Regions from separate parts of the uncultured Virgibacillus sp. genome, predicted to be linked through region 2. Evidence: riboswitches for the same ligand, from Rfam matches in the RefSeq annotation. Region 2 holds a riboswitch; each other region holds the start of a gene.
What was found. Region 2 has a riboswitch for S-adenosylmethionine ahead of Q1A47_RS12115 (methionine ABC transporter ATP-binding protein). Riboswitches for the same ligand answer to the same signal wherever they lie in the genome.
Positions count from the first base shown of each region.

Region 1 (4,710 bases), on a different contig from region 2:
TCCAACATCTATTTCATAGCTGAGCCATATCGCTTTGATGAATTAAGAGAAATCGTTATAAGCATTGGTATGGATAAGCTTAGGGGGTTTTTCTCTACATCGTTAATTCAAACGGCATCCAGTCTACGTTCGTACCAAAATCAATCACCAACAGAGATTGAACGAAGGTTTCAAAAGAATGAGGTGCAAATTTTGGATGTGCGTTATCAAGATGAATGGGAGGAAGCACGCATTCCAGAAGCAATACATGCTTCGCTGCCACATGTAAAGGAGCGAGTCAAAGAGCTGTCCACAAGTAAGCCGATAGCTGTTCACTGTGCCTCTGGAAAGCGTTCTGCGATAGCCGCAAGTATATTATTAAATGAAGGCTTTGAAGTAATTAATATACGAGGCGGAATGCTACAATGGAAAAATGAGGATTTAGGTTGGACGAAATAGGATAGTAAAACGATTCCTTCCGTCAAGTTTTTGAAGAAACAAGAGAGATGCTTGACAGGAAGGAATTTATCCTATAAAATGACTGAAAGTCAGTCAAGAGAAATGAATACTATGAAAGGGGCGGTGATATGGATAATAAAAAGGAAAAAATTACGAAGTCTGCTATTCATGTGTTTCGTGAAAAAGGGATAGAAAAAACAAAGGTTTCCGACATTGTAAAAGGCGCAGGCATCGCACAAGGAACCTTTTATTTATATTTTCCCTCGAAACTTGCAGTTATGCCTTCAATTGCTGAAGTGATGGTAGAACGAATCGTAGAAGAAATGGAGCGAAAAGTAAATCGAGAAACGGCATTTACGGATCAATTAGGTCAAGTCGTCTCCATTATATTTGACCTGACAAAGGAATATCGGGAAATATTTGCGCTGATTTTTGCTGGATTAGCCTCAAGTGACTATTTGAGTGAGTGGGAAAAAATCTATGAGCCTTATTATGCCTGGATGCAAGAATTTCTTGAGCAACCAAAGGCTGCTAGTAAATTACGAGATTCGATTGATATTAACGGAACAGCTAAATTACTAATTGGCCTAATTGAATCGGCCGCTGAACAATCCTATCTGTATGACCAACAAGACGAGGAGTCTGCTAAACAAAAACAACGAGAAGTCTTAGAATTTGCATTACATGCATTATGTAAGTAATTGGACTTGGTGTAATCCAAGTTTTTTATTATAAGTTAAGAAAGTATAAAATCAGTGCAATGACTGCGTTAAGCCAAGTAGTTATTTTGAAATGTTTGATGTATATTGGCAATGCCCCTACGAATTACTTCGCTTTCCGCGGGCACGGCTTCAACTAACTTTGCAAAGAAGAACACGTTGCAAAGTTAGCTGAAGGACAAACCCCACGGAAAGGGAAGTGGGCAGCCGGAGTGGTGGTCAAGCAAGCAGTAGCTATTATTCCATAATAGCTACTAGAGGAAGCGTAAATCTGAGCATGTAGTGATAAGGACTGAGCGAATTTTGCTCCGGTTTTCTAAAAATATAATGACTGAAAGTCAGTCATGTGATAAAGGATGAAATACAGAAATGAATAAATCATGGATATATGTTGTATTAACGAGTGTTTTTGAATTGATCTGGATCTATGGATTTAATACCGCTAACGCTTGGTGGCATTGGGTCCTAATCATAGGAGCTATCCTTTTAGATCTCCATTTCCTGTCTAAAGCTTGTGAAAATCTACCAACAGGTACCGTATATGCGATATTTGCTGCTGCGGGAACAGTAGGTACAGCCATCATGGATATTTACTTATTTGGTGGAAGTTTAAATGTAGGAAAAATGTTCTTTATGTTGATTCTAGTTCTAGGGGTAATTGGCTTAAAACTTTCTGATCAACCGGAACAGTCTGAAGCGACAAAGGGGGTTCAATCCTAATGGGATGGTTATTTATTGCGAGTGCATCTGTATTTGAAATGTTAGGTGTCTTAGGTTTACGTCTCTATAGTCAACAGAAGACTATACGAAATGGACTGCTTTATATTGGTGGATTAGGTGGTTCATTCATCTTTTTATACGCATCCTTCTCGTATTTACTTGTAAGTGTGGCATATTCTGTGTTTATTGGCATTGGAACAGCCGGTGCGGTATTGATGAACATGATTTTCTTTGGTGAATCCACGAATAAGTATCGAATTGCTAGTTTGATTGCGATTATTATTGGAGTTACCGGGTTAAAAGCATTATCATAAGCATATTAGAATACACATGCTTTTGGGAGAATAGCACGTTCACATTTAGGTGATTCTTTTCATGATCTAAAAAAATTTATTGTCACATCTGGCTTGTGTTTTGTATATAACATGAATATCAAACTATTCTCATGTTTTGGAAAAAGGCATTGACTTTTTCTGGAAAACCATTTAATATATCAAACAATACAGTCATAGATTTTAATTCTTATCAAGAGAGGTGGAGGGAAAAGGCCCTTTGAAGCTTCGGCAGCAGGTTATTCTAACACTGTGCCAATTCCTACAGACAATGGTCTGATAGATAAGAAGAGTGCAAGATACCGTACAAATTACTCTTCTTATCACATGGATAGGAAGAGTTTTTCATAGCAATGTTTTTGTTTGCCTCACTGCCTATTTCCAGTACATTTGCCTAGACCTTACGCCTTTATTTTTAAGAATAACGTAGGAGGGATAATGCGTGACAAGTCATATGCTGTCATATCAAGATTTTACTGTTGATCCTTTTAAAGATTTTCTCCCTGAGGATGAAACGAAAGGAGCCTCTACCATTTTAAGTTGGGCATATGAGCAATATGGGGATTCCATCGTTTATGCATGTAGCTTTGGCGCAGAAGGTATGGTGCTAATTGATTTAATAGCAAAGGAGAAATCTGATGCAGAGATTGTCTTTCTAGACACAGGGTTACATTTTCAAGAAACGTATGATTTCATCGATGAAGTGAAAAAAAGGTACCCTGATTTGCGGATTCGCTTAAAGCAGCCTGATTTGACAGTGGAAGAACAGGCAGCAAAGCATGGCTCAGCCTTGTGGAAGCGACAGCCAGATCAATGTTGTTTCATTCGTAAGATCAAGCCTCTTGAAGAAGAACTAGATAAGGTACCTGCTTGGATATCTGGACTTCGTAGAGAGCAGTCACCAAGTCGTAGTAAAACAGACTTTGTGAATAGGGATGAACGATTTAAAAGCATTAAAATATGTCCGTTAATTTATTGGACTTGGGACGATGTATGGAATTATATTCAAAAACAACAATTGCCCTATAATGAACTGCATGATAGAAATTATCCAAGTATTGGGTGTATTCCTTGTACCTCCCAAGTAGCCGACTCTGATGATTTACGTGCAGGTAGATGGACGGGGCAAACGAAAACGGAATGTGGCTTGCATACCACGGTTAATAAAAGCGAATCGTGATGATCTGAGTATTCATCTTTTTTATTTCGTTTAATTCCTAGTAAATTAATTGGTATACTAAGCATTTGATTGTATAGGTATAAAAAAGAACTTAATAGTGAGGTGGAACGTGTTGTCGTTGAATGTAACAAATAGCCCTTTTAATCACGAACAAATAGAACAATTAAATCTCCTGTTACCTACTTTAACGGATCATCAAAAGGTTTGGCTAAGTGGTTACCTTTCAGCTTTTATATCAAAAGAAGTCCAATCTGGTAATCCAGACCCCCAAGCCGTCAGTCAAGCAACGAATGCTGGCACAGATCCGAGAGAAGTAACCGTATTATATGGATCGGAGACAGGGACTGCCCGCTCATTAGCAGAATCGATGGCTGAAAAGCTAGACGCAGCGAATTTTTTGGTAACTTGCTCCGCGCTTGATGACTTTAAGCCAAAGAAATTAAAGAAGACAGAGGATGTATTAATTATAACGGCAACCCATGGAGAAGGTGATCCACCGGATAATGCGATCTCTTTCTATGAATTTCTTCACAGCAGAAAAGCACCTAAATTGGATCATTTGCGTTTCGCAGTGCTAGCGCTCGGTGATGAGTCGTATGAATTTTTCTGTCAAACAGGAAAAGACTTTGATAAACGCCTAGAAGAATTAGGTGGAGAGAGGCTATATGACCGAGTAGATTGTGATTTGGATTTTGATGAGCAAGCGTCTGAGTGGATGACGGGAGTACTCGGGGTTTTAAAGCAGTCATCTGAAGTTGTTGACAATACCGTTCTAGCAGGTCAACAAACGGCAGGCACGTTCGTTTCCGAACAACCTGGTTTTTCAAGAACAAATCCATTTATGGCCGAGGTTGTGGAGAATATTAATTTAAGTGGTCGCGGTTCCAATAAGCAAACCCGCCATCTAGAATTGTCCATTGATGGGTCTGGCTTTACCTTCAAACCAGGAGATAGCTTAGGGATATTTCCGAAAAATGACCCCGTATTAGTCGATCAACTTATGAAGGCGATGAATTGGGATGCAGAACAAACTGTATCTGTGAATAAACAGGGGGAAATTAGGTCATTACGAGAAGCTTTACTTTCCCATTTTGAGATTACGGTTTTAACGAAGCCACTAGTAGAAAAGGCAGCTACATTATTTGCTAATGAAGCATTAACCGATCTATTAACAGCAAGCAATAAGGAAAATTTAAAGTCGTATCTTGAGGGAAGGGATGTTTTAGATTTAGTAACCGATTTTCCGCCTAAGAAGCTGCTGGCTGAGGATTTTGTCAGCATATTACGGAAGCTACCTGCTCGTCTTTATTCCATTGCCAGC
Region 1 is NZ_CANMAB010000034.1:28,719-33,428, reverse strand. Features, by position in the region: gene Q1A47_RS09640 (rhodanese-like domain-containing protein) at 1-438, shown strand, start outside; gene Q1A47_RS09635 (TetR family transcriptional regulator) at 567-1,139, shown strand; gene Q1A47_RS09630 (multidrug efflux SMR transporter) at 1,527-1,877, shown strand; gene Q1A47_RS09625 (multidrug efflux SMR transporter) at 1,877-2,191, shown strand; SAM riboswitch class I at 2,397-2,499, shown strand; gene Q1A47_RS09620 (phosphoadenylyl-sulfate reductase) at 2,652-3,389, shown strand; gene Q1A47_RS09615 (assimilatory sulfite reductase (NADPH) flavoprotein subunit) at 3,502-4,710, shown strand, end outside.
Region 1: another riboswitch for S-adenosylmethionine. It lies ahead of Q1A47_RS09620 (phosphoadenylyl-sulfate reductase); the one in region 2 lies ahead of Q1A47_RS12115 (methionine ABC transporter ATP-binding protein).

Region 2 (4,710 bases):
TGTAACGATAGTCATCTTCTTCACCTCTCTATATTATTATTTGTCTAATGTCCTATTTCATTTAACGGTACGAACGTTGGAATTGAATTTCCGTCTCTTTCTTTTTCTATAAAATTCGCAACATCCTCGGTTTGATAAATATCTGCTAATTTCTTCAACACTTCATCATCTTGATCCTCTTTTTGGACAGCGATGATATTTATATATGGCGTTGCTGTTTCATCTTCATGGTAAATGGAATCATCTAACGGGCTAAAACCTGCATCAACTGCAATCCCATTATTAATAATAGAAGCATCGACATCAGGTAAAACACGCGGTGTTTGACCAGCCACTAGCAATTCAAATTGAAGATTCTTTGGATTCTCAACAATCTTATCTAATGAACCATTGCCATCAAATCCTTCTTCTAACGTTATCAACCCTGCGTCCTGTAACAACAATAGACCTCTCCCCATATTTGTTGCCTCTTTTGCTAAGGCAATGGTTCCACCTTCTGGAATATCTTCTGGACGATCATGCTTTTCAGAATATAAGCCCATTGGAGCAATAACTGTTGTTGCAATTGGGGTTAAATCTAAATGATGTTCTTCAATAAAAGCATCAAAATAAGATACCGTCTGAAAAGCATTTGCATCGATTTCCCCCTCAGCTAATGCTAAGTTGGGCTGAACATAGTCAGAAAAACGAACGATTTCGACATCTATCCCTTCTTTTTTTGCTTTTTCTGCCACGTAATCCCAAATGGCTGTATCTGATCCACTAATCCCGACTTTCACTGTTGTAGCTGCATCACTACTCGAACATGCTGTGATAATGCTTGTCAATATAATCAATAAAAAACGGATGGTTATTCTTTTCATGCTGTTCTCTCCTTATTTTTAAATACGTTACTTAACGATAAATGCTTTAAAAAATAGCTAGAAAAAAGCGTTCAAATTAATAGTCATTACCGACGTCTAATTTTTTTAGAAATGAAATTGCCTGTAGATTGTAAGCCTTGAACCATAATAACGAGAATCCCTACGGTGATAATCATAACCAATGTATCAAAGCGTTGATATCCGTAAGTAATAGCTAAGTCGCCAAGGCCTCCACCCCCTACTGCACCTGCCATGGCAGATGCACCTACGAGTCCAATGGTGGCAATCGTAATACCCAATAACAAGGAGCTAAGCGCTTCTGGAATAAGGAAGCGCATAATTATCTGTTTAGGTGTTGCACCCATAGCCTGTGCTGCCTCCATCACACCTGGATCAACCTCTAGTAGTGAATTTTCTATTAATCGAGCAATATATGGGCCAGCATATAAAATCATTGGAACAATAGCTGCCGCAGTTCCAATTGAAGTTCCAACTACCAAACGAGTAAATGGTATGACAGCAACCATTAAGATAATAAACGGAATAGATCGGAACACATTTATAATGGCATTTAATACGGTAAAAACTGCTTTATTTTCCCATAAATGACCTTTTCTTGTGACAACAAGTAAAATCCCTAAGATTAGACCAATTACAAACGAAAAAAGCAAGGAAACGCCAACCATTACAATAGTCTCCCATAATGCTTCCACAATTTGTTGACCATTAACTAACATCTGCTAGCACCTCCTTTACCGTTACCTTCTGTTGGTGAATATGCATGATAGCACGATTTATTTCATTTTCATCACCATCTAGTTTGACGATTAAATTGCCAAATGGTGTTCCCTGTAGCTCCGTAATACTGCCAAATAACACATTTACATCAACCGCATATTGCTTAGCAATTTCTGATAATAGCGGTCGTCCCGTCGATGCCCCAAGGAATACAATTCGATAAATTTTCTGACGTTGATCCCGCACTTTTAACAGCTCATATACGGATCTAGGAATATCATCATGCATCACAGACCGTACAAATTTATGTGCAATCTCTGTCTTTGGCTGTGCAAACACTTCGAATACGGAACCTGCTTCTACTACTTTCCCCTCATCCAATACCGCTACCTTATCGCAAATCTCGCGAATAACCCCCATTTCATGCGTAATAATCAAAATGGTTAGGTTATATTCTTCATTTATCTTCTTTAGCAGCTGTAAAATTGATTTCGTAGTTTCTGGATCTAGTGCTGAAGTTGCTTCGTCACATAATAATACCTTTGGCTTCGTAGCAAGGGCACGAGCAATTCCTACACGCTGCTTTTGTCCACCAGATAGTTGATCTGGATAATTATCTGCTTTATCTTTTAATCCAACAAACTCTAGTAGTTCTATAACCCGACGCTTCACTTCATCTTTTGGTACATTAGCAAGTAATAACGGCATCGCTACATTTGCGAATACTGTTTTAGCATTTAATAAATTAAAATGCTGAAAAATCATCCCGATGCTTCGTTTAGCTTCACGTAGATCCTTTGGAGAAAGGCTTAGCAAATCTTGATTATTAACCGTTACTTTTCCCGAAGAGGGACGTTCTAATAGGTTCACACAACGAATAAGGGAACTTTTCCCAGCACCACTAAAACCGATAACACCAAATATTTCACCTTTTTCAATGTGCAAATTCACATCGTCTAATGCCTTTATTTGTTGTTGCTTTCCATTATAAATTTTACTTACACGTTCAAATGTAATCATGATGTATCACTCCTTTATGTCTATACTAAAAATGCCTCTTCAGTTAAGAAGAGGCATCCATATACTATCCTCTTCTTATCTTTCAAGCTCTTAGCTTGCTGGATTTGGCACAGTACTTCATAGAGTCTGTTGCCGAGGTTTCAAAGGGCCAGTCCCTCCACCTCTCTGGATAAGAAGTTACGCTATAAAATTTTGTCCCGAATAAAAAAATCCCTCCTTGTTTGTAAGAAGAGATTTCCATATCTATTGGCGCTCTCTTCTTATTTTCCAAGCACAAATGACTTGTTGGATTTGGCACAGTACTTTGTAAAGTCCGCTGCCGAGGCTTCAAAGGGCCAATTCCCTCCACCTCTCTGAATAAGAAGTTTATATTTTGTAATTGATATATACAATACTACGCTTGCGACATCCTGTCAATTACTATTTGAAAATTTTTTATAAACCTGTCATTTATTTTTCTAACCGTTTATTGCTTTCCTAAAAAAATTCTGTATAATTAGTCATAGTGATAATGATTCTCATTATCATCAATGGCGAAGGAGGTAATTATAATATGCAACATTTAGATATTACAGATGTAACTATTGTTGGTGGTGGACCAGCAGGTTTATATGCATCTTTTTATAGTGGCATGAGGGATTTATCAACTCGTATTATAGAATATCAACCAAAGCTTGGTGGTAAGGTACACGTATATCCAGAGAAAATGATTTGGGATGTAGGTGGATTAACTCCTGTAACTGGAGCTACCTTAATTGATCAAATGGCAGAGCAAGCATTGACATTCGATCCTGAAGTCATTCTCAACGAAAAAGTTACAAAAATAGAGAAAAATGAAGATAACCTATTTGTATTAACTTCCCATTCTGGTAATCAATATTTAAGTAAAACAGTAATTCTTGCAGTTGGTGGCGGTATATTAAATCCAATTAAAATTGATATTGAAGGTGCAGATCGATTTGAGGTAACAAATCTGCATTATACCGTACAAAGTCTTGAGCATTTCAAAAATAAAAACATTATCATATCTGGTGGGGGAAACTCAGCCATTGATTGGGCTAACGAATTAGAACCAATAGCTAAGCAGCTACATATGGTGCATCGTAAAAATGAATTTACAGGACATGAAGCACATATTTCGCAAATCATGAATTCTACAGCTAACATCCATTTTAATTCAACCATTGAGAAGTTGCATGCTAATGCACAAGGCGATCAAATCGAAGCCGTGGAAATACGAAACCACGAGACAAATCAAGAAGAAGAAGTGAAAACAGATGCGCTTATCATTAGCTATGGCTATGAACGAGAATTAACGTTTATTAAAGAAAGCCCTTTAAATATTGAAATAGAAAGGGATTTCTTTGTAAAAGGAACCTCGAAATCAGCTACTTCCATTGAAGGTCTTTATGCAGCTGGTGATATCTTATCGTTTGATGGGAAGGTACACTTAATTGCTGGAGCATTTGTAGATGCAGCGAATGCCGTTAATCAAGCAAAACTATTATTAGAACCTGATGCAACAGCAAAAGCAAGGGTATCTTCACATAACGATAAATTTAATTCAAGAAATAAAGCGCTATTAAGGCATCTATATCAAAAATCATAAGCTAAGGAGATTGAAAATGATTAAAAAATTGCGCTTACCAGTTTTTCTAGTTATTCTTGCTGTCTTCTTATCAGCATGTGGTGGTAATAATAGCTCAGAAGAAGAATCAGAAAATCAAGATAGCAATGAAGATAATAATAAACAAGAAGAAATGCGTAGTTTTGAAACCGCTAAAGGGAATGTCGATATACCAGTTAAACCAAAACGAATTGTCACCGACTACTACGGGGGCGAACTACTGTCCGTAGGTGCAAACGTAGTAGGTGCTGAACCAACAGCATTTGATAATCCATTTATATCAGATTTATTAAAGGATGCAACAGATGTTGGCTATCCACTCAATGAAGAAAAAGTATTATCGCTAAAACCGGATCTAATCGTCGTTATGTATGATGATAATTACGAGGCATTATCTAAGATCGCTCCAACCATTCATATCCCATACGGTACTACATCTGATGTAGAAGAAACCGTTAAGCT
Region 2 is NZ_CANMAB010000052.1:2,914-7,623, reverse strand. Features, by position in the region: gene Q1A47_RS12130 (M20 family metallopeptidase) at 1-15, opposite strand, end outside; gene Q1A47_RS12125 (MetQ/NlpA family ABC transporter substrate-binding protein) at 45-863, opposite strand; gene Q1A47_RS12120 (methionine ABC transporter permease) at 950-1,600, opposite strand; gene Q1A47_RS12115 (methionine ABC transporter ATP-binding protein) at 1,590-2,621, opposite strand; SAM riboswitch class I at 2,694-2,797, opposite strand; SAM riboswitch class I at 2,879-2,985, opposite strand; gene Q1A47_RS12110 (NAD(P)/FAD-dependent oxidoreductase) at 3,175-4,230, shown strand; gene Q1A47_RS12105 (ABC transporter substrate-binding protein) at 4,247-4,710, shown strand, end outside.

Region 3 (4,710 bases), on a different contig from region 2:
CCATGATTTTTGGTTTACACAAGTAAAACCTACATTCCGAAGAATGCGTTATGCTTTCATTTGTTCTGACGATGAAGAATCCTATATTTACAGTGAGGGAGGATTTTTTACACATCCTCCTAAAGACATAGCTCATTATTTTTGTTTTCCATACTTGAACAAAACAGATGTTTTCAACCCACCTGACTGGGTTAAGAAAACAATATGGTACCAGATATTCCCTGAACGTTTTGCAAATGATAATGAGAAATTAAATCCTAAGGGAAGTTTACCTTGGAATTCAACCTGCCCTAGCCCCACTAATTTTTTTGGAGGAGATTTCCAAGGAATAATTAACCACCTTGACTATTTAGAAGCATTAGGAATTAATGGAATATACTTGACACCGATTTTTAAAGCGCACTCAAATCATAAGTACGATACGATAGATTACATGGAAATTGATCCACAATTTGGAGACAAGAAGCTGTTTCGTGAATTGGTTAAAAAATGTCATCAGCGGGGCATAAAAATAATGCTCGATGCTGTCTTTAATCATAGTGGATTTTACTTTCCTCCGTTCCAGGATGTACTAGAAAAACAGGAGCAATCAAGTTATACGGATTGGTTTCATATAAAAGATTTTCCTATCCGTACGGAACCAGTACCAAATTACGATACGTTTGCTTTTGTATCGACAATGCCCAAATTAAATACAGAAAACGCTGCAGTACGAAATTATTTATTACAAGTGGCTCGTTATTGGATAAAGGAATTCGACATTGATGGCTGGCGCTTAGACGTTGCTAATGAAATTGACCATTCTTTCTGGAGAGACTTCCGTCGTACAGTTAAAGAGGCCAAACCAGATGCCTATATTTTAGGTGAGATTTGGCATGATTCAATGCCTTGGCTACATGGAGACCAATTTGATGCAGTTATGAATTATCCATTTACAAACAGTGTCATTGATTTTTTTGGCAAAAATGAAATAAAAGCATCTGACTTTACAGCGTCAATTTCAACATTACTGCATATGTACCCACGAAATATTAATGAAGTAGCCTTTAATCTCTTGGATAGTCATGACACGCCTCGCGTGTTAACATTAGCAAATGGTAATGTAGAAAAAGTAAAATTAATGTATTTATTTCAACTATCATTTGCGGGAACACCCTGCATTTATTACGGTGATGAAATTGGCATGCAAGGTGGTGAAGATCCTGGATGTCGCTCATGTATGGAATGGAACACCAACAGGCAAAATCTTGAACTATTTCAATTCATTCAAACACTCATCACATTGCGAAAAACAGATCCCCTTTTTGGCAATTATGGTAATTTCAGATTTATTTATGATGATAATGAAGCAAATCTTATTTGCTATGAAAAAAGGAATATAAATAGGTGCCTAGTTTTTATTTTACACGCAGGAAAAATGAAAACAAAGCTTAGCATCCATTCTATCATGGACGAGACTAAATCTATTAGTGAATGGTTCCTATCAAAACAAGGAATGATCAGGAAAGCATTGGATTCTAAAACCGATCCATTAATAATACAGCCACTTAGCTATCGTATTTTTGAAATGTAATAATTTTTTAAAATTTTCTCTTGACAGTCTATTTACTTTCTAAGATAATGAGTACAATCAAAACTTCATAATTTACCTATCGAGAGTCAGGGGAGGAAACTGGTCCATTGATCCTGCGGCAACCATACTCATTCAAAAAGAGTAATACGGTGCTAAATCCAGCAAACGAAAGTTGTTTGAAAGATGGGAACTGTAATGTATAAGCCAATCAAACCTCTTTCAATCTGAAAAGAGGTTTTTATTTTTTTCTCTAACTATTTTGGTGATTTAAAAGGAGGGATCAGATGGCACAGATCGATGATACGAAAATAAACGATATTATTTCAGCAATTCAAAGGGTCGAGTTTGGATCATTAGTAATTACGGTTCATGAAGGAGAGGTTACACAAATTGACACAACGGAGAAAAAACGCTATCCATTAAAACCAAAAGTAAAGAGAAAGTGATAGGAAAATAATTCTTTCACTTCTTTCATTATTACTCCACTTTGTTCGTATGTTGCGCTTATTGGAACACCAATGGCCATATTTGCAAAGTCGAAGTAAAGCTACTTAAATAACTTTCGCTTATGCTGATTAGACGACTAAAGGCACCCACTTGAAGAAGAATATATTCTTCGTATTAGTAGGGTGTCTTTTTTTAAATAAAAATTGGAAAGGAGTGTGATGAGAGATGGATTTATTAACTGAATTAGATAGAAGAATCCTTATTGGTGATGGTGCAATGGGGTCTTTACTTTATTCCTATGGAGTGGATCACTGCTTTGAAGAATTAAATCTTACATTAGAAGAACAAATTGCACAAATTCACCAAGCATATATTCATGCTGGTGCTGATTTAATTCAAACAAATACGTATGGTGCCAATTATATTAAGCTCGCCAGATATGGATTAGAGGATCAAGTAAAAAAAATCAATACAGCCGCTATAAAAATAGCAAAGCAAACGGCTAGTGAGGATGTATTTGTGCTTGGAACGATTGGTGGTATACATGGTACACAAACACTTCAAGCCACGAATGATGAAATTAAGAGAAGCTTTAGAGAACAGTTATATTGTTTACTATTGGAGGGGGTAGACGGTCTAATCTTAGAAACCTACTACGATCTAGAAGAGTTGACAACTGTACTTGAAATAGCTAGAGAAGAGACAGCGCTACCAATTATAGCGAATGTATCCATGCATGAGGCAGGTATACTACAAAACGGCATCCCTTTACCAGAGGCATTACAACGGTTACAAAACACAGGAGCAGATATTGTCGGAATTAATTGCCGCTTAGGTCCATTTCATATGCTTGATTCTTTAAAGGAGGTCCCTTTACTAGAAAGGTCATTTCTTGCAGCTTATCCAAATGCTAGTCTTCCTGCATATCGTGACGGAAAACTTATCTATGAAAATGAGCCAGATTATTTTAAAAGCTGTGCCAAAGATTTTCGTAATGAAGGGGTAAGGCTTCTTGGAGGATGTTGTGGAACAACTCCCGCCCATATTCAAGCAATTGCAGAGGGCGTTAAAGATTTAGAGCCGTTACAGGAAAAAGAAGTAATTCCTAAAGCAGAACCGATTGAAATTCGTAATAGTCCAATAGATAAAGAGCCCCGCTTAATAGATATGGTAAAGCAAAGACATTCTATTATCGTTGAATTCGACGCACCGAAACACTTAGATACGGAGGAGTATTTGGAAGGGATTAGAGCTTTAGATAAAGCAGGTATTGATGCAATTACACTTGCTGACAATTCATTGGCAACACCTAGAATCAGCAATATAGCAATCGCTGCAAAAATCAAACAGGAAATCGGTATCAAACCACTCGTGCATTTAACTTGTAGAGATCGCAATTTAATCGGATTGCAATCACATCTAATGGGATTACATGCACTTGAGATCAATGAAATCCTAGCCATTACTGGAGACCCTACTAAAATAGGAGATTTCCCTGGGGCAACATCGGTTTTCGACCTAACATCACTTGACTTAATTAAACTCATAAAACAATTTAATCAAGGTTTGTCATTCTCTGGTAAATCACTTAGACAACCTACTAAGTTTCAAGTTGGTGCGGCCTTTAATCCCAATGTTGCAAGACTAGATAAAGCTGTTAAGAGAATGGAAAGAAAAATAGATCGAGGTGCTGATTACTTTCTAACACAACCAATATACAGTAAAGAAAAAATTATCGAGCTTGCCGAAGAAACACATCATATAGATAAGCCAATATATGTAGGCATTATGCCATTGACATCAACCAAAAATGCAGAATTCCTGCACAATGAAGTACCAGGAATTAAAATGCCAGAAATTATTCGGCAACGAATGAAAAACGTAGCAGTAGATAAGCAACAGTCCATCAAGCAAGGAATTGAGATTGCAAAGGAATTGCTTGATACTGCGCTAACACATTTCCAAGGCATCTATTTAGTAACCCCATTTATGCGTTATGACATCAGTATACAATTAGTAAACTATATCCATAAATCTTTAGAGATAAACCATTCATCAATGATGAAACGAATATAACCAAAATACAAATTACAGGAGGAAAAAGAATGACATTTACTGCAATTAGCTCTAACTTAGGTTACCCAAGAATTGGAGAAAAAAGAGAATGGAAACGAGCGCTGGAAAGCTTTTGGAAGGAAGAAATTACAAAAGAACAATTAATTAAAGAAACAGATAAAATCAGGTTAAAAAATTTGAAAAAGCAACAGGAGCTTGGCATTGATCTAATACCAGTTGGTGACTTCTCTTTCTATGATCATGTGCTTGACACATCAGCAATGTTCGGTGTTATTCCAGAACGTTTTTCTTACAATGGTGGAAAGGTTGATTTAGAAACCTATTTTGCTATTGCCCGTGGAACTAAAGATGCTGTTGCTTCAGAAATCACCAAGTGGTTTAATACGAACTATCATTATATTGTTCCCGAATTGGAACATGCACAGCCTATACTAACAGAAAATCGTCCACTTGCTTTTTATAAGGAAGCAAAAGAAGAATTAGGTATCGACGGTAAACCTGTAATCTTAGGCCCAATCACATATTTAAGCTTAGCAAAGGGGTATAAAGAGGAAGAATTCGATGAATTACTGGATGTGTTTGTTCCATTGTATCTGCAAATATTGGAGGAATTA
Region 3 is NZ_CANMAB010000019.1:13,987-18,696, reverse strand. Features, by position in the region: gene Q1A47_RS06425 (glycoside hydrolase family 13 protein) at 1-1,573, shown strand, start outside; SAM riboswitch class I at 1,647-1,763, shown strand; gene Q1A47_RS06420 (YezD family protein) at 1,858-2,019, shown strand; gene Q1A47_RS06415 (bifunctional homocysteine S-methyltransferase/methylenetetrahydrofolate reductase) at 2,246-4,096, shown strand; gene metE (5-methyltetrahydropteroyltriglutamate--homocysteine S-methyltransferase) at 4,126-4,710, shown strand, end outside.
Region 3: another riboswitch for S-adenosylmethionine. It lies ahead of Q1A47_RS06420 (YezD family protein); the one in region 2 lies ahead of Q1A47_RS12115 (methionine ABC transporter ATP-binding protein).

Region 4 (4,710 bases), on a different contig from region 2:
ATACTTTGCCGGAGCTAAAGGTAAAAATGGTGATCCAAAACATGCAGAGAACGTAGCCTGTGGTTCTGTCACTCCTCGCTCCGTACCTGCAAGCTTGCTTGTGTAGCCACTTAAGAAATGATACATTGCTTGCTCTTTTGATAATTTACTTATTGGCGGCAATGTTCCCGAAGCATCTGCTGTAAGGAAGATAATTGTATTTGGATGCCCAGCAATACTTGGCACTGCGATATTATCAATGTTTTCAATTGGATAGGCTGCTCTTGTGTTTTCTGTTAAAGTTGTGTCATCATAATCAGGTAGCCTTGTTTGTTTATTAAGAATAACGTTTTCAAGGACAGAACCAAATCGTATTGCATTATAAATTTGCGGCTCTTTTTCTTGAGATAAATGAATACACTTTGCGTAACATCCGCCTTCAATATTAAATACTCCATTTGGACCCCAACCATGCTCATCATCACCAATTAATCTTCTGTAAGGATCAGCAGATAAGGTGGTTTTCCCCGTGCCGGATAAACCAAAGAATAAAGCCACGTCTCCCTCTTTGCCAACATTAGCAGAACAGTGCATAGATAATACATCTTGTTGAGGTAGTAAGAAATTCATCACTGAAAAGATAGACTTTTTAATTTCACCTGCATATTCGGTACCACCTATTAGAATGATTCGTTTTTTAAAAGAAACAAGAATAAACGCTTCTGAGTTCGTACCATCTACTTCAGGATCTGCTTTAAAAGTAGGGGCTGATATTACTGTGAATTCAGCTTGATGTGATAGTAACTCATCAGCAGTTGGAGTTATAAATAACTGCCGTGCAAATAGATTGTGCCAGGCATATTCGTTAATAACTTGTATTGGTAAGCGATACGCGTGGTCTGCACCAGCAAATCCTTTAAATTGGAATAGCTCTTCTTTATTTTTTAAATAGGAAATAACCTTTTCATACAATCGATCAAATACAGATTCATCAATGGATTGATTTACTGTTCCCCAATCCACCTGCTGTTCACTTACTTCATCTGTAACAATAAATTTATCTTTTGGGGAGCGACCGGTATAAGATCCTGTTGTTGCTTGAACTGCACCTGTTGTGGTTAACATGCCTTCTTCTCTTGCTAAAATTCTTTCAACAAGCTGAGGTACGGATAAATTTGTTTGTAGCTGTTTATGCGTGTATAATTCTTTTACGAAAGACTTTTCTACCGTTTTCATGTTAAATACCTGCCTTTATGTGAAATTGTATTCACGTTCTTTTGTTGAACGACCAAATAATCCTGAATATGTTTATTAGTATAACACATTTAAGTTAATAGTCCATACTAAATATAAAATAATTTTTATAAGATGTTGAATGTTTACAGCAAAAAATGTCGTTCAGAATCTTTCTTTCCTTTAGTATGAGTAAAAAACTTCTGAGAATACAGTTAAACTAGTTGACACATTAAGCTTCTTCCGATAAGCTAAGTTTCGAACGGATACTCTCTTATTCAGAGTTGGTGGAGGGACAGACCCAATGAAGCCCAGCAACCATCACTTTAGTGAAAAGGTGCTAACCTGATGCAAGGAGATTTTTTTCCTTGAACAATAAGAGCGAAAGGCCAGCAATCCTTTCCTCATGACAAGCGGGAAAGGCTTTTTTTATTAGTTATAAAAATTCTACACGTAGATGACTAACTTTAACCCGATTATAAACATATTAGTCAATTTCTAAGCTAAATTGTCATTCGCCTGCGTGTACGTGTGAACCAGGAGTGACAATAGAATATACGGTAGTAGGTAATCTTTCTGGTGCCTTTCTTATTTCAGTTTAACCTTAGTACTTATTACTGAATGAGCATATTTGATAAATAGAGTTCCGTAATCGATATTTGAAGGAGGATTTAGCAACATGGCTGCTAATCGTCGTTTGTTTACTTCTGAATCAGTAACAGAAGGACATCCAGATAAGATATCTGATCAAATTTCAGATGCTATTTTGGATGAGATATTAAAAACAGATCCAAATGCCCGAGTGGCATGTGAAACAACTGTTACAACTGGACTTGTTCTTGTAGCGGGTGAAATATCCACTACTACTTATGTAGATATACCTGCTATTGTTCGTAAAACTATAAAAGAAATCGGATATACTCGCGCAAAATTTGGGTTCGACGCGGAGACATGCGCAGTATTAACTGCCATTGATGAACAATCACCTGATATTGCTGGTGGAGTTGACACAGCATTGGAAGCAAGACAAGGAAAAATGAGCGATCAAGAGATTGCTGCAATAGGTGCTGGTGATCAGGGTTTAATGTTTGGTTTTGCTTGTGATGAAACAGACGAATTGATGCCACTTCCAATCTCATTGGCACATAAGTTGGCAAAGCGTCTCGCTGACGTTCGGAAGGATAAGACATTAGAATACTTACGACCGGACGGTAAAACACAGGTAACCGTTGAGTATGATGAAAATGATCAACCTGTTAAAATTGATACCATCGTAATTTCTACACAGCATCATCAGGATATAGCTACAGAGCAAATAGAAAAAGATTTGATAGAGCATGTTATACGCCCTATAGTACCAAATGAGTTATTAGATGAGACGACTAAATATTTTATTAATCCAACTGGCCGTTTCGTTATTGGTGGACCTCAGGGGGATGCAGGTTTAACAGGTCGAAAGATTATTGTTGATACGTATGGAGGCTATGCTAGACACGGTGGCGGAGCGTTTAGTGGAAAAGACTCTACTAAAGTTGATCGGTCAGCTGCATACGCTGCCCGTTATGTCGCAAAGAACATAGTGGCTGCCAGGCTTGCCAAAAGCTGTGAAGTACAGCTAGCCTATGCCATTGGTGTAGCAGAACCTGTTTCTATTTCGATAAACACTTTTGGAACAGGTGTTGTAAATGAAGAGCAACTAGTAAAAGCTGTTCGAGAATTATTTGATTTACGACCAGCAGGTATTATTCGTATGTTAGACTTGCAAAAACCTATTTATAAAAATACTGCTGCTTACGGGCATTTTGGAAGAACAGACATTTTATTTCCATGGGAGAAGACAGACAAAGTTGAGCAATTGAAAGCACTTATTAAGTAGTAAAGTCTTGATCATCCTTTAGCTTCACAATGGTTATGATACGAAAAAAGGTAACCTAGCTGATTTAATCTTCTAGGCTGCCTTTTTTCATAGTCTAAATTACAATATTTTCCATAAGGATAAAGAAGGCGTGTTGAGCTGCGTCCAGCTCCAGCGCACAGAATCTAGGTGACTTCACGAATCGCCCTAATCTAAGTCATCATTGGCTTGCAAGCACACCGTGATTCCTTTATCTCCGTTGACTAGCTCCAATCGCTTTTGTTCTTGAAGTTACTTACCGGAATTTGTATATTTTTTGTAGTAGATTGCTTTATCTACATATGATTTTCGTACACGTTCCATCTCCGCGTAATCTTCTAGAGTTAAGTCTCGGATTACTTTTGCTGGTCTACCAAGAGCTAACGTATGTGGCGGAATCGTTTTTCTAGGTGGCACAAGGCTTCCGGCTCCGATAAATGCATTTTCACCTATTTCCGCACCATCAAGAATAATGGAACCCATACCAATTAAAGCTTTGTTTCTAATCATGGCGGAGTGCAGGGTCACTTGATGTCCGACTGTCACATCATCCTCGATAATTAAGGGAAGATTAGGGCTTTGATGAAGCATGGACAGATCTTGAATACTAATTCTTTTACCAATTTTCACAGGTGCAACATCTCCACGAACTACAGTTTTAAACCATATACTAGAATATTCATCAATTGTAACGTCACCGATGATGGTTGCATCCTCTGCAATAAATGCAGTTTCATGAATTTGTGGTTGTTTTTCTTTATATGAATGTATCATTTGAATCCTCCTGGATAATATGGTGATATAAACAGTATAACAAAATTATAGCGGGGACAATGTAGATTGGAGGCAGCAAGTTGAGCAATCATGTACCAAATAACCCAATAATTTTAATGGCAACCGTTTATCTGAAAATTTTTCCAGCTGTAAGGAAAGAGTTAGTTTATTGGCAAAAACGTGCTGCGGAAATTCCCGATCAAGAATTGAGAACTCAGGCTTTATCAAGTATTTCTTCCAAACGTTTTCATTGTCAAGGAGGAGCAGTTTATAGCATATTAGCACATCAAAACTGGCAGAAAGCTGTACGATTTATTGTTGCATATCAAACGATAAGTGACTATTTAGATAATCTTTGTGATCGTAGTAATTCTATGGATCCAGAAAATTTCCGATTGTTACATCATGCTATGATAGATGCACTATCTTGTAATGATAGTAAAACGGATTATTATAAGTATTTTGAAAGTAAGGATGACAAAGGGTATTTGAAAGAGTTAGTTAGAACTTGTAATGAAGCACTAGCATCACTAAATCACATTGATCTTTTCCAAGAGCATGCGCTTAAATTGGCAAAATTGTATATGGATTTACAGGTACACAAGCATGTGATCATGGAAGAACGTATACCACGATTAACAAAGTGGTCAGAGAATATGAATGCATATCCGTTAAGCTGGTATGAATTTTCAGCAGCAGCAGGATCTACGCTTGGAATATATTGTTTGGCCTGCTATGGGTTTGCTGGGAGACTTAGTTCAGACAGAGCAAGCCGATTAGTATCTGGATATTTTCCATATATTCAGTGCTTGCATATTTTACTTGATTAT
Region 4 is NZ_CANMAB010000123.1:5,638-10,347, reverse strand. Features, by position in the region: gene pckA (phosphoenolpyruvate carboxykinase (ATP)) at 1-1,215, opposite strand, end outside; SAM riboswitch class I at 1,484-1,594, shown strand; gene metK (methionine adenosyltransferase) at 1,892-3,088, shown strand; gene Q1A47_RS18475 (gamma carbonic anhydrase family protein) at 3,359-3,880, opposite strand; gene Q1A47_RS18470 (tetraprenyl-beta-curcumene synthase family protein) at 3,961-4,710, shown strand, end outside.
Region 4: another riboswitch for S-adenosylmethionine. It lies ahead of metK (methionine adenosyltransferase); the one in region 2 lies ahead of Q1A47_RS12115 (methionine ABC transporter ATP-binding protein).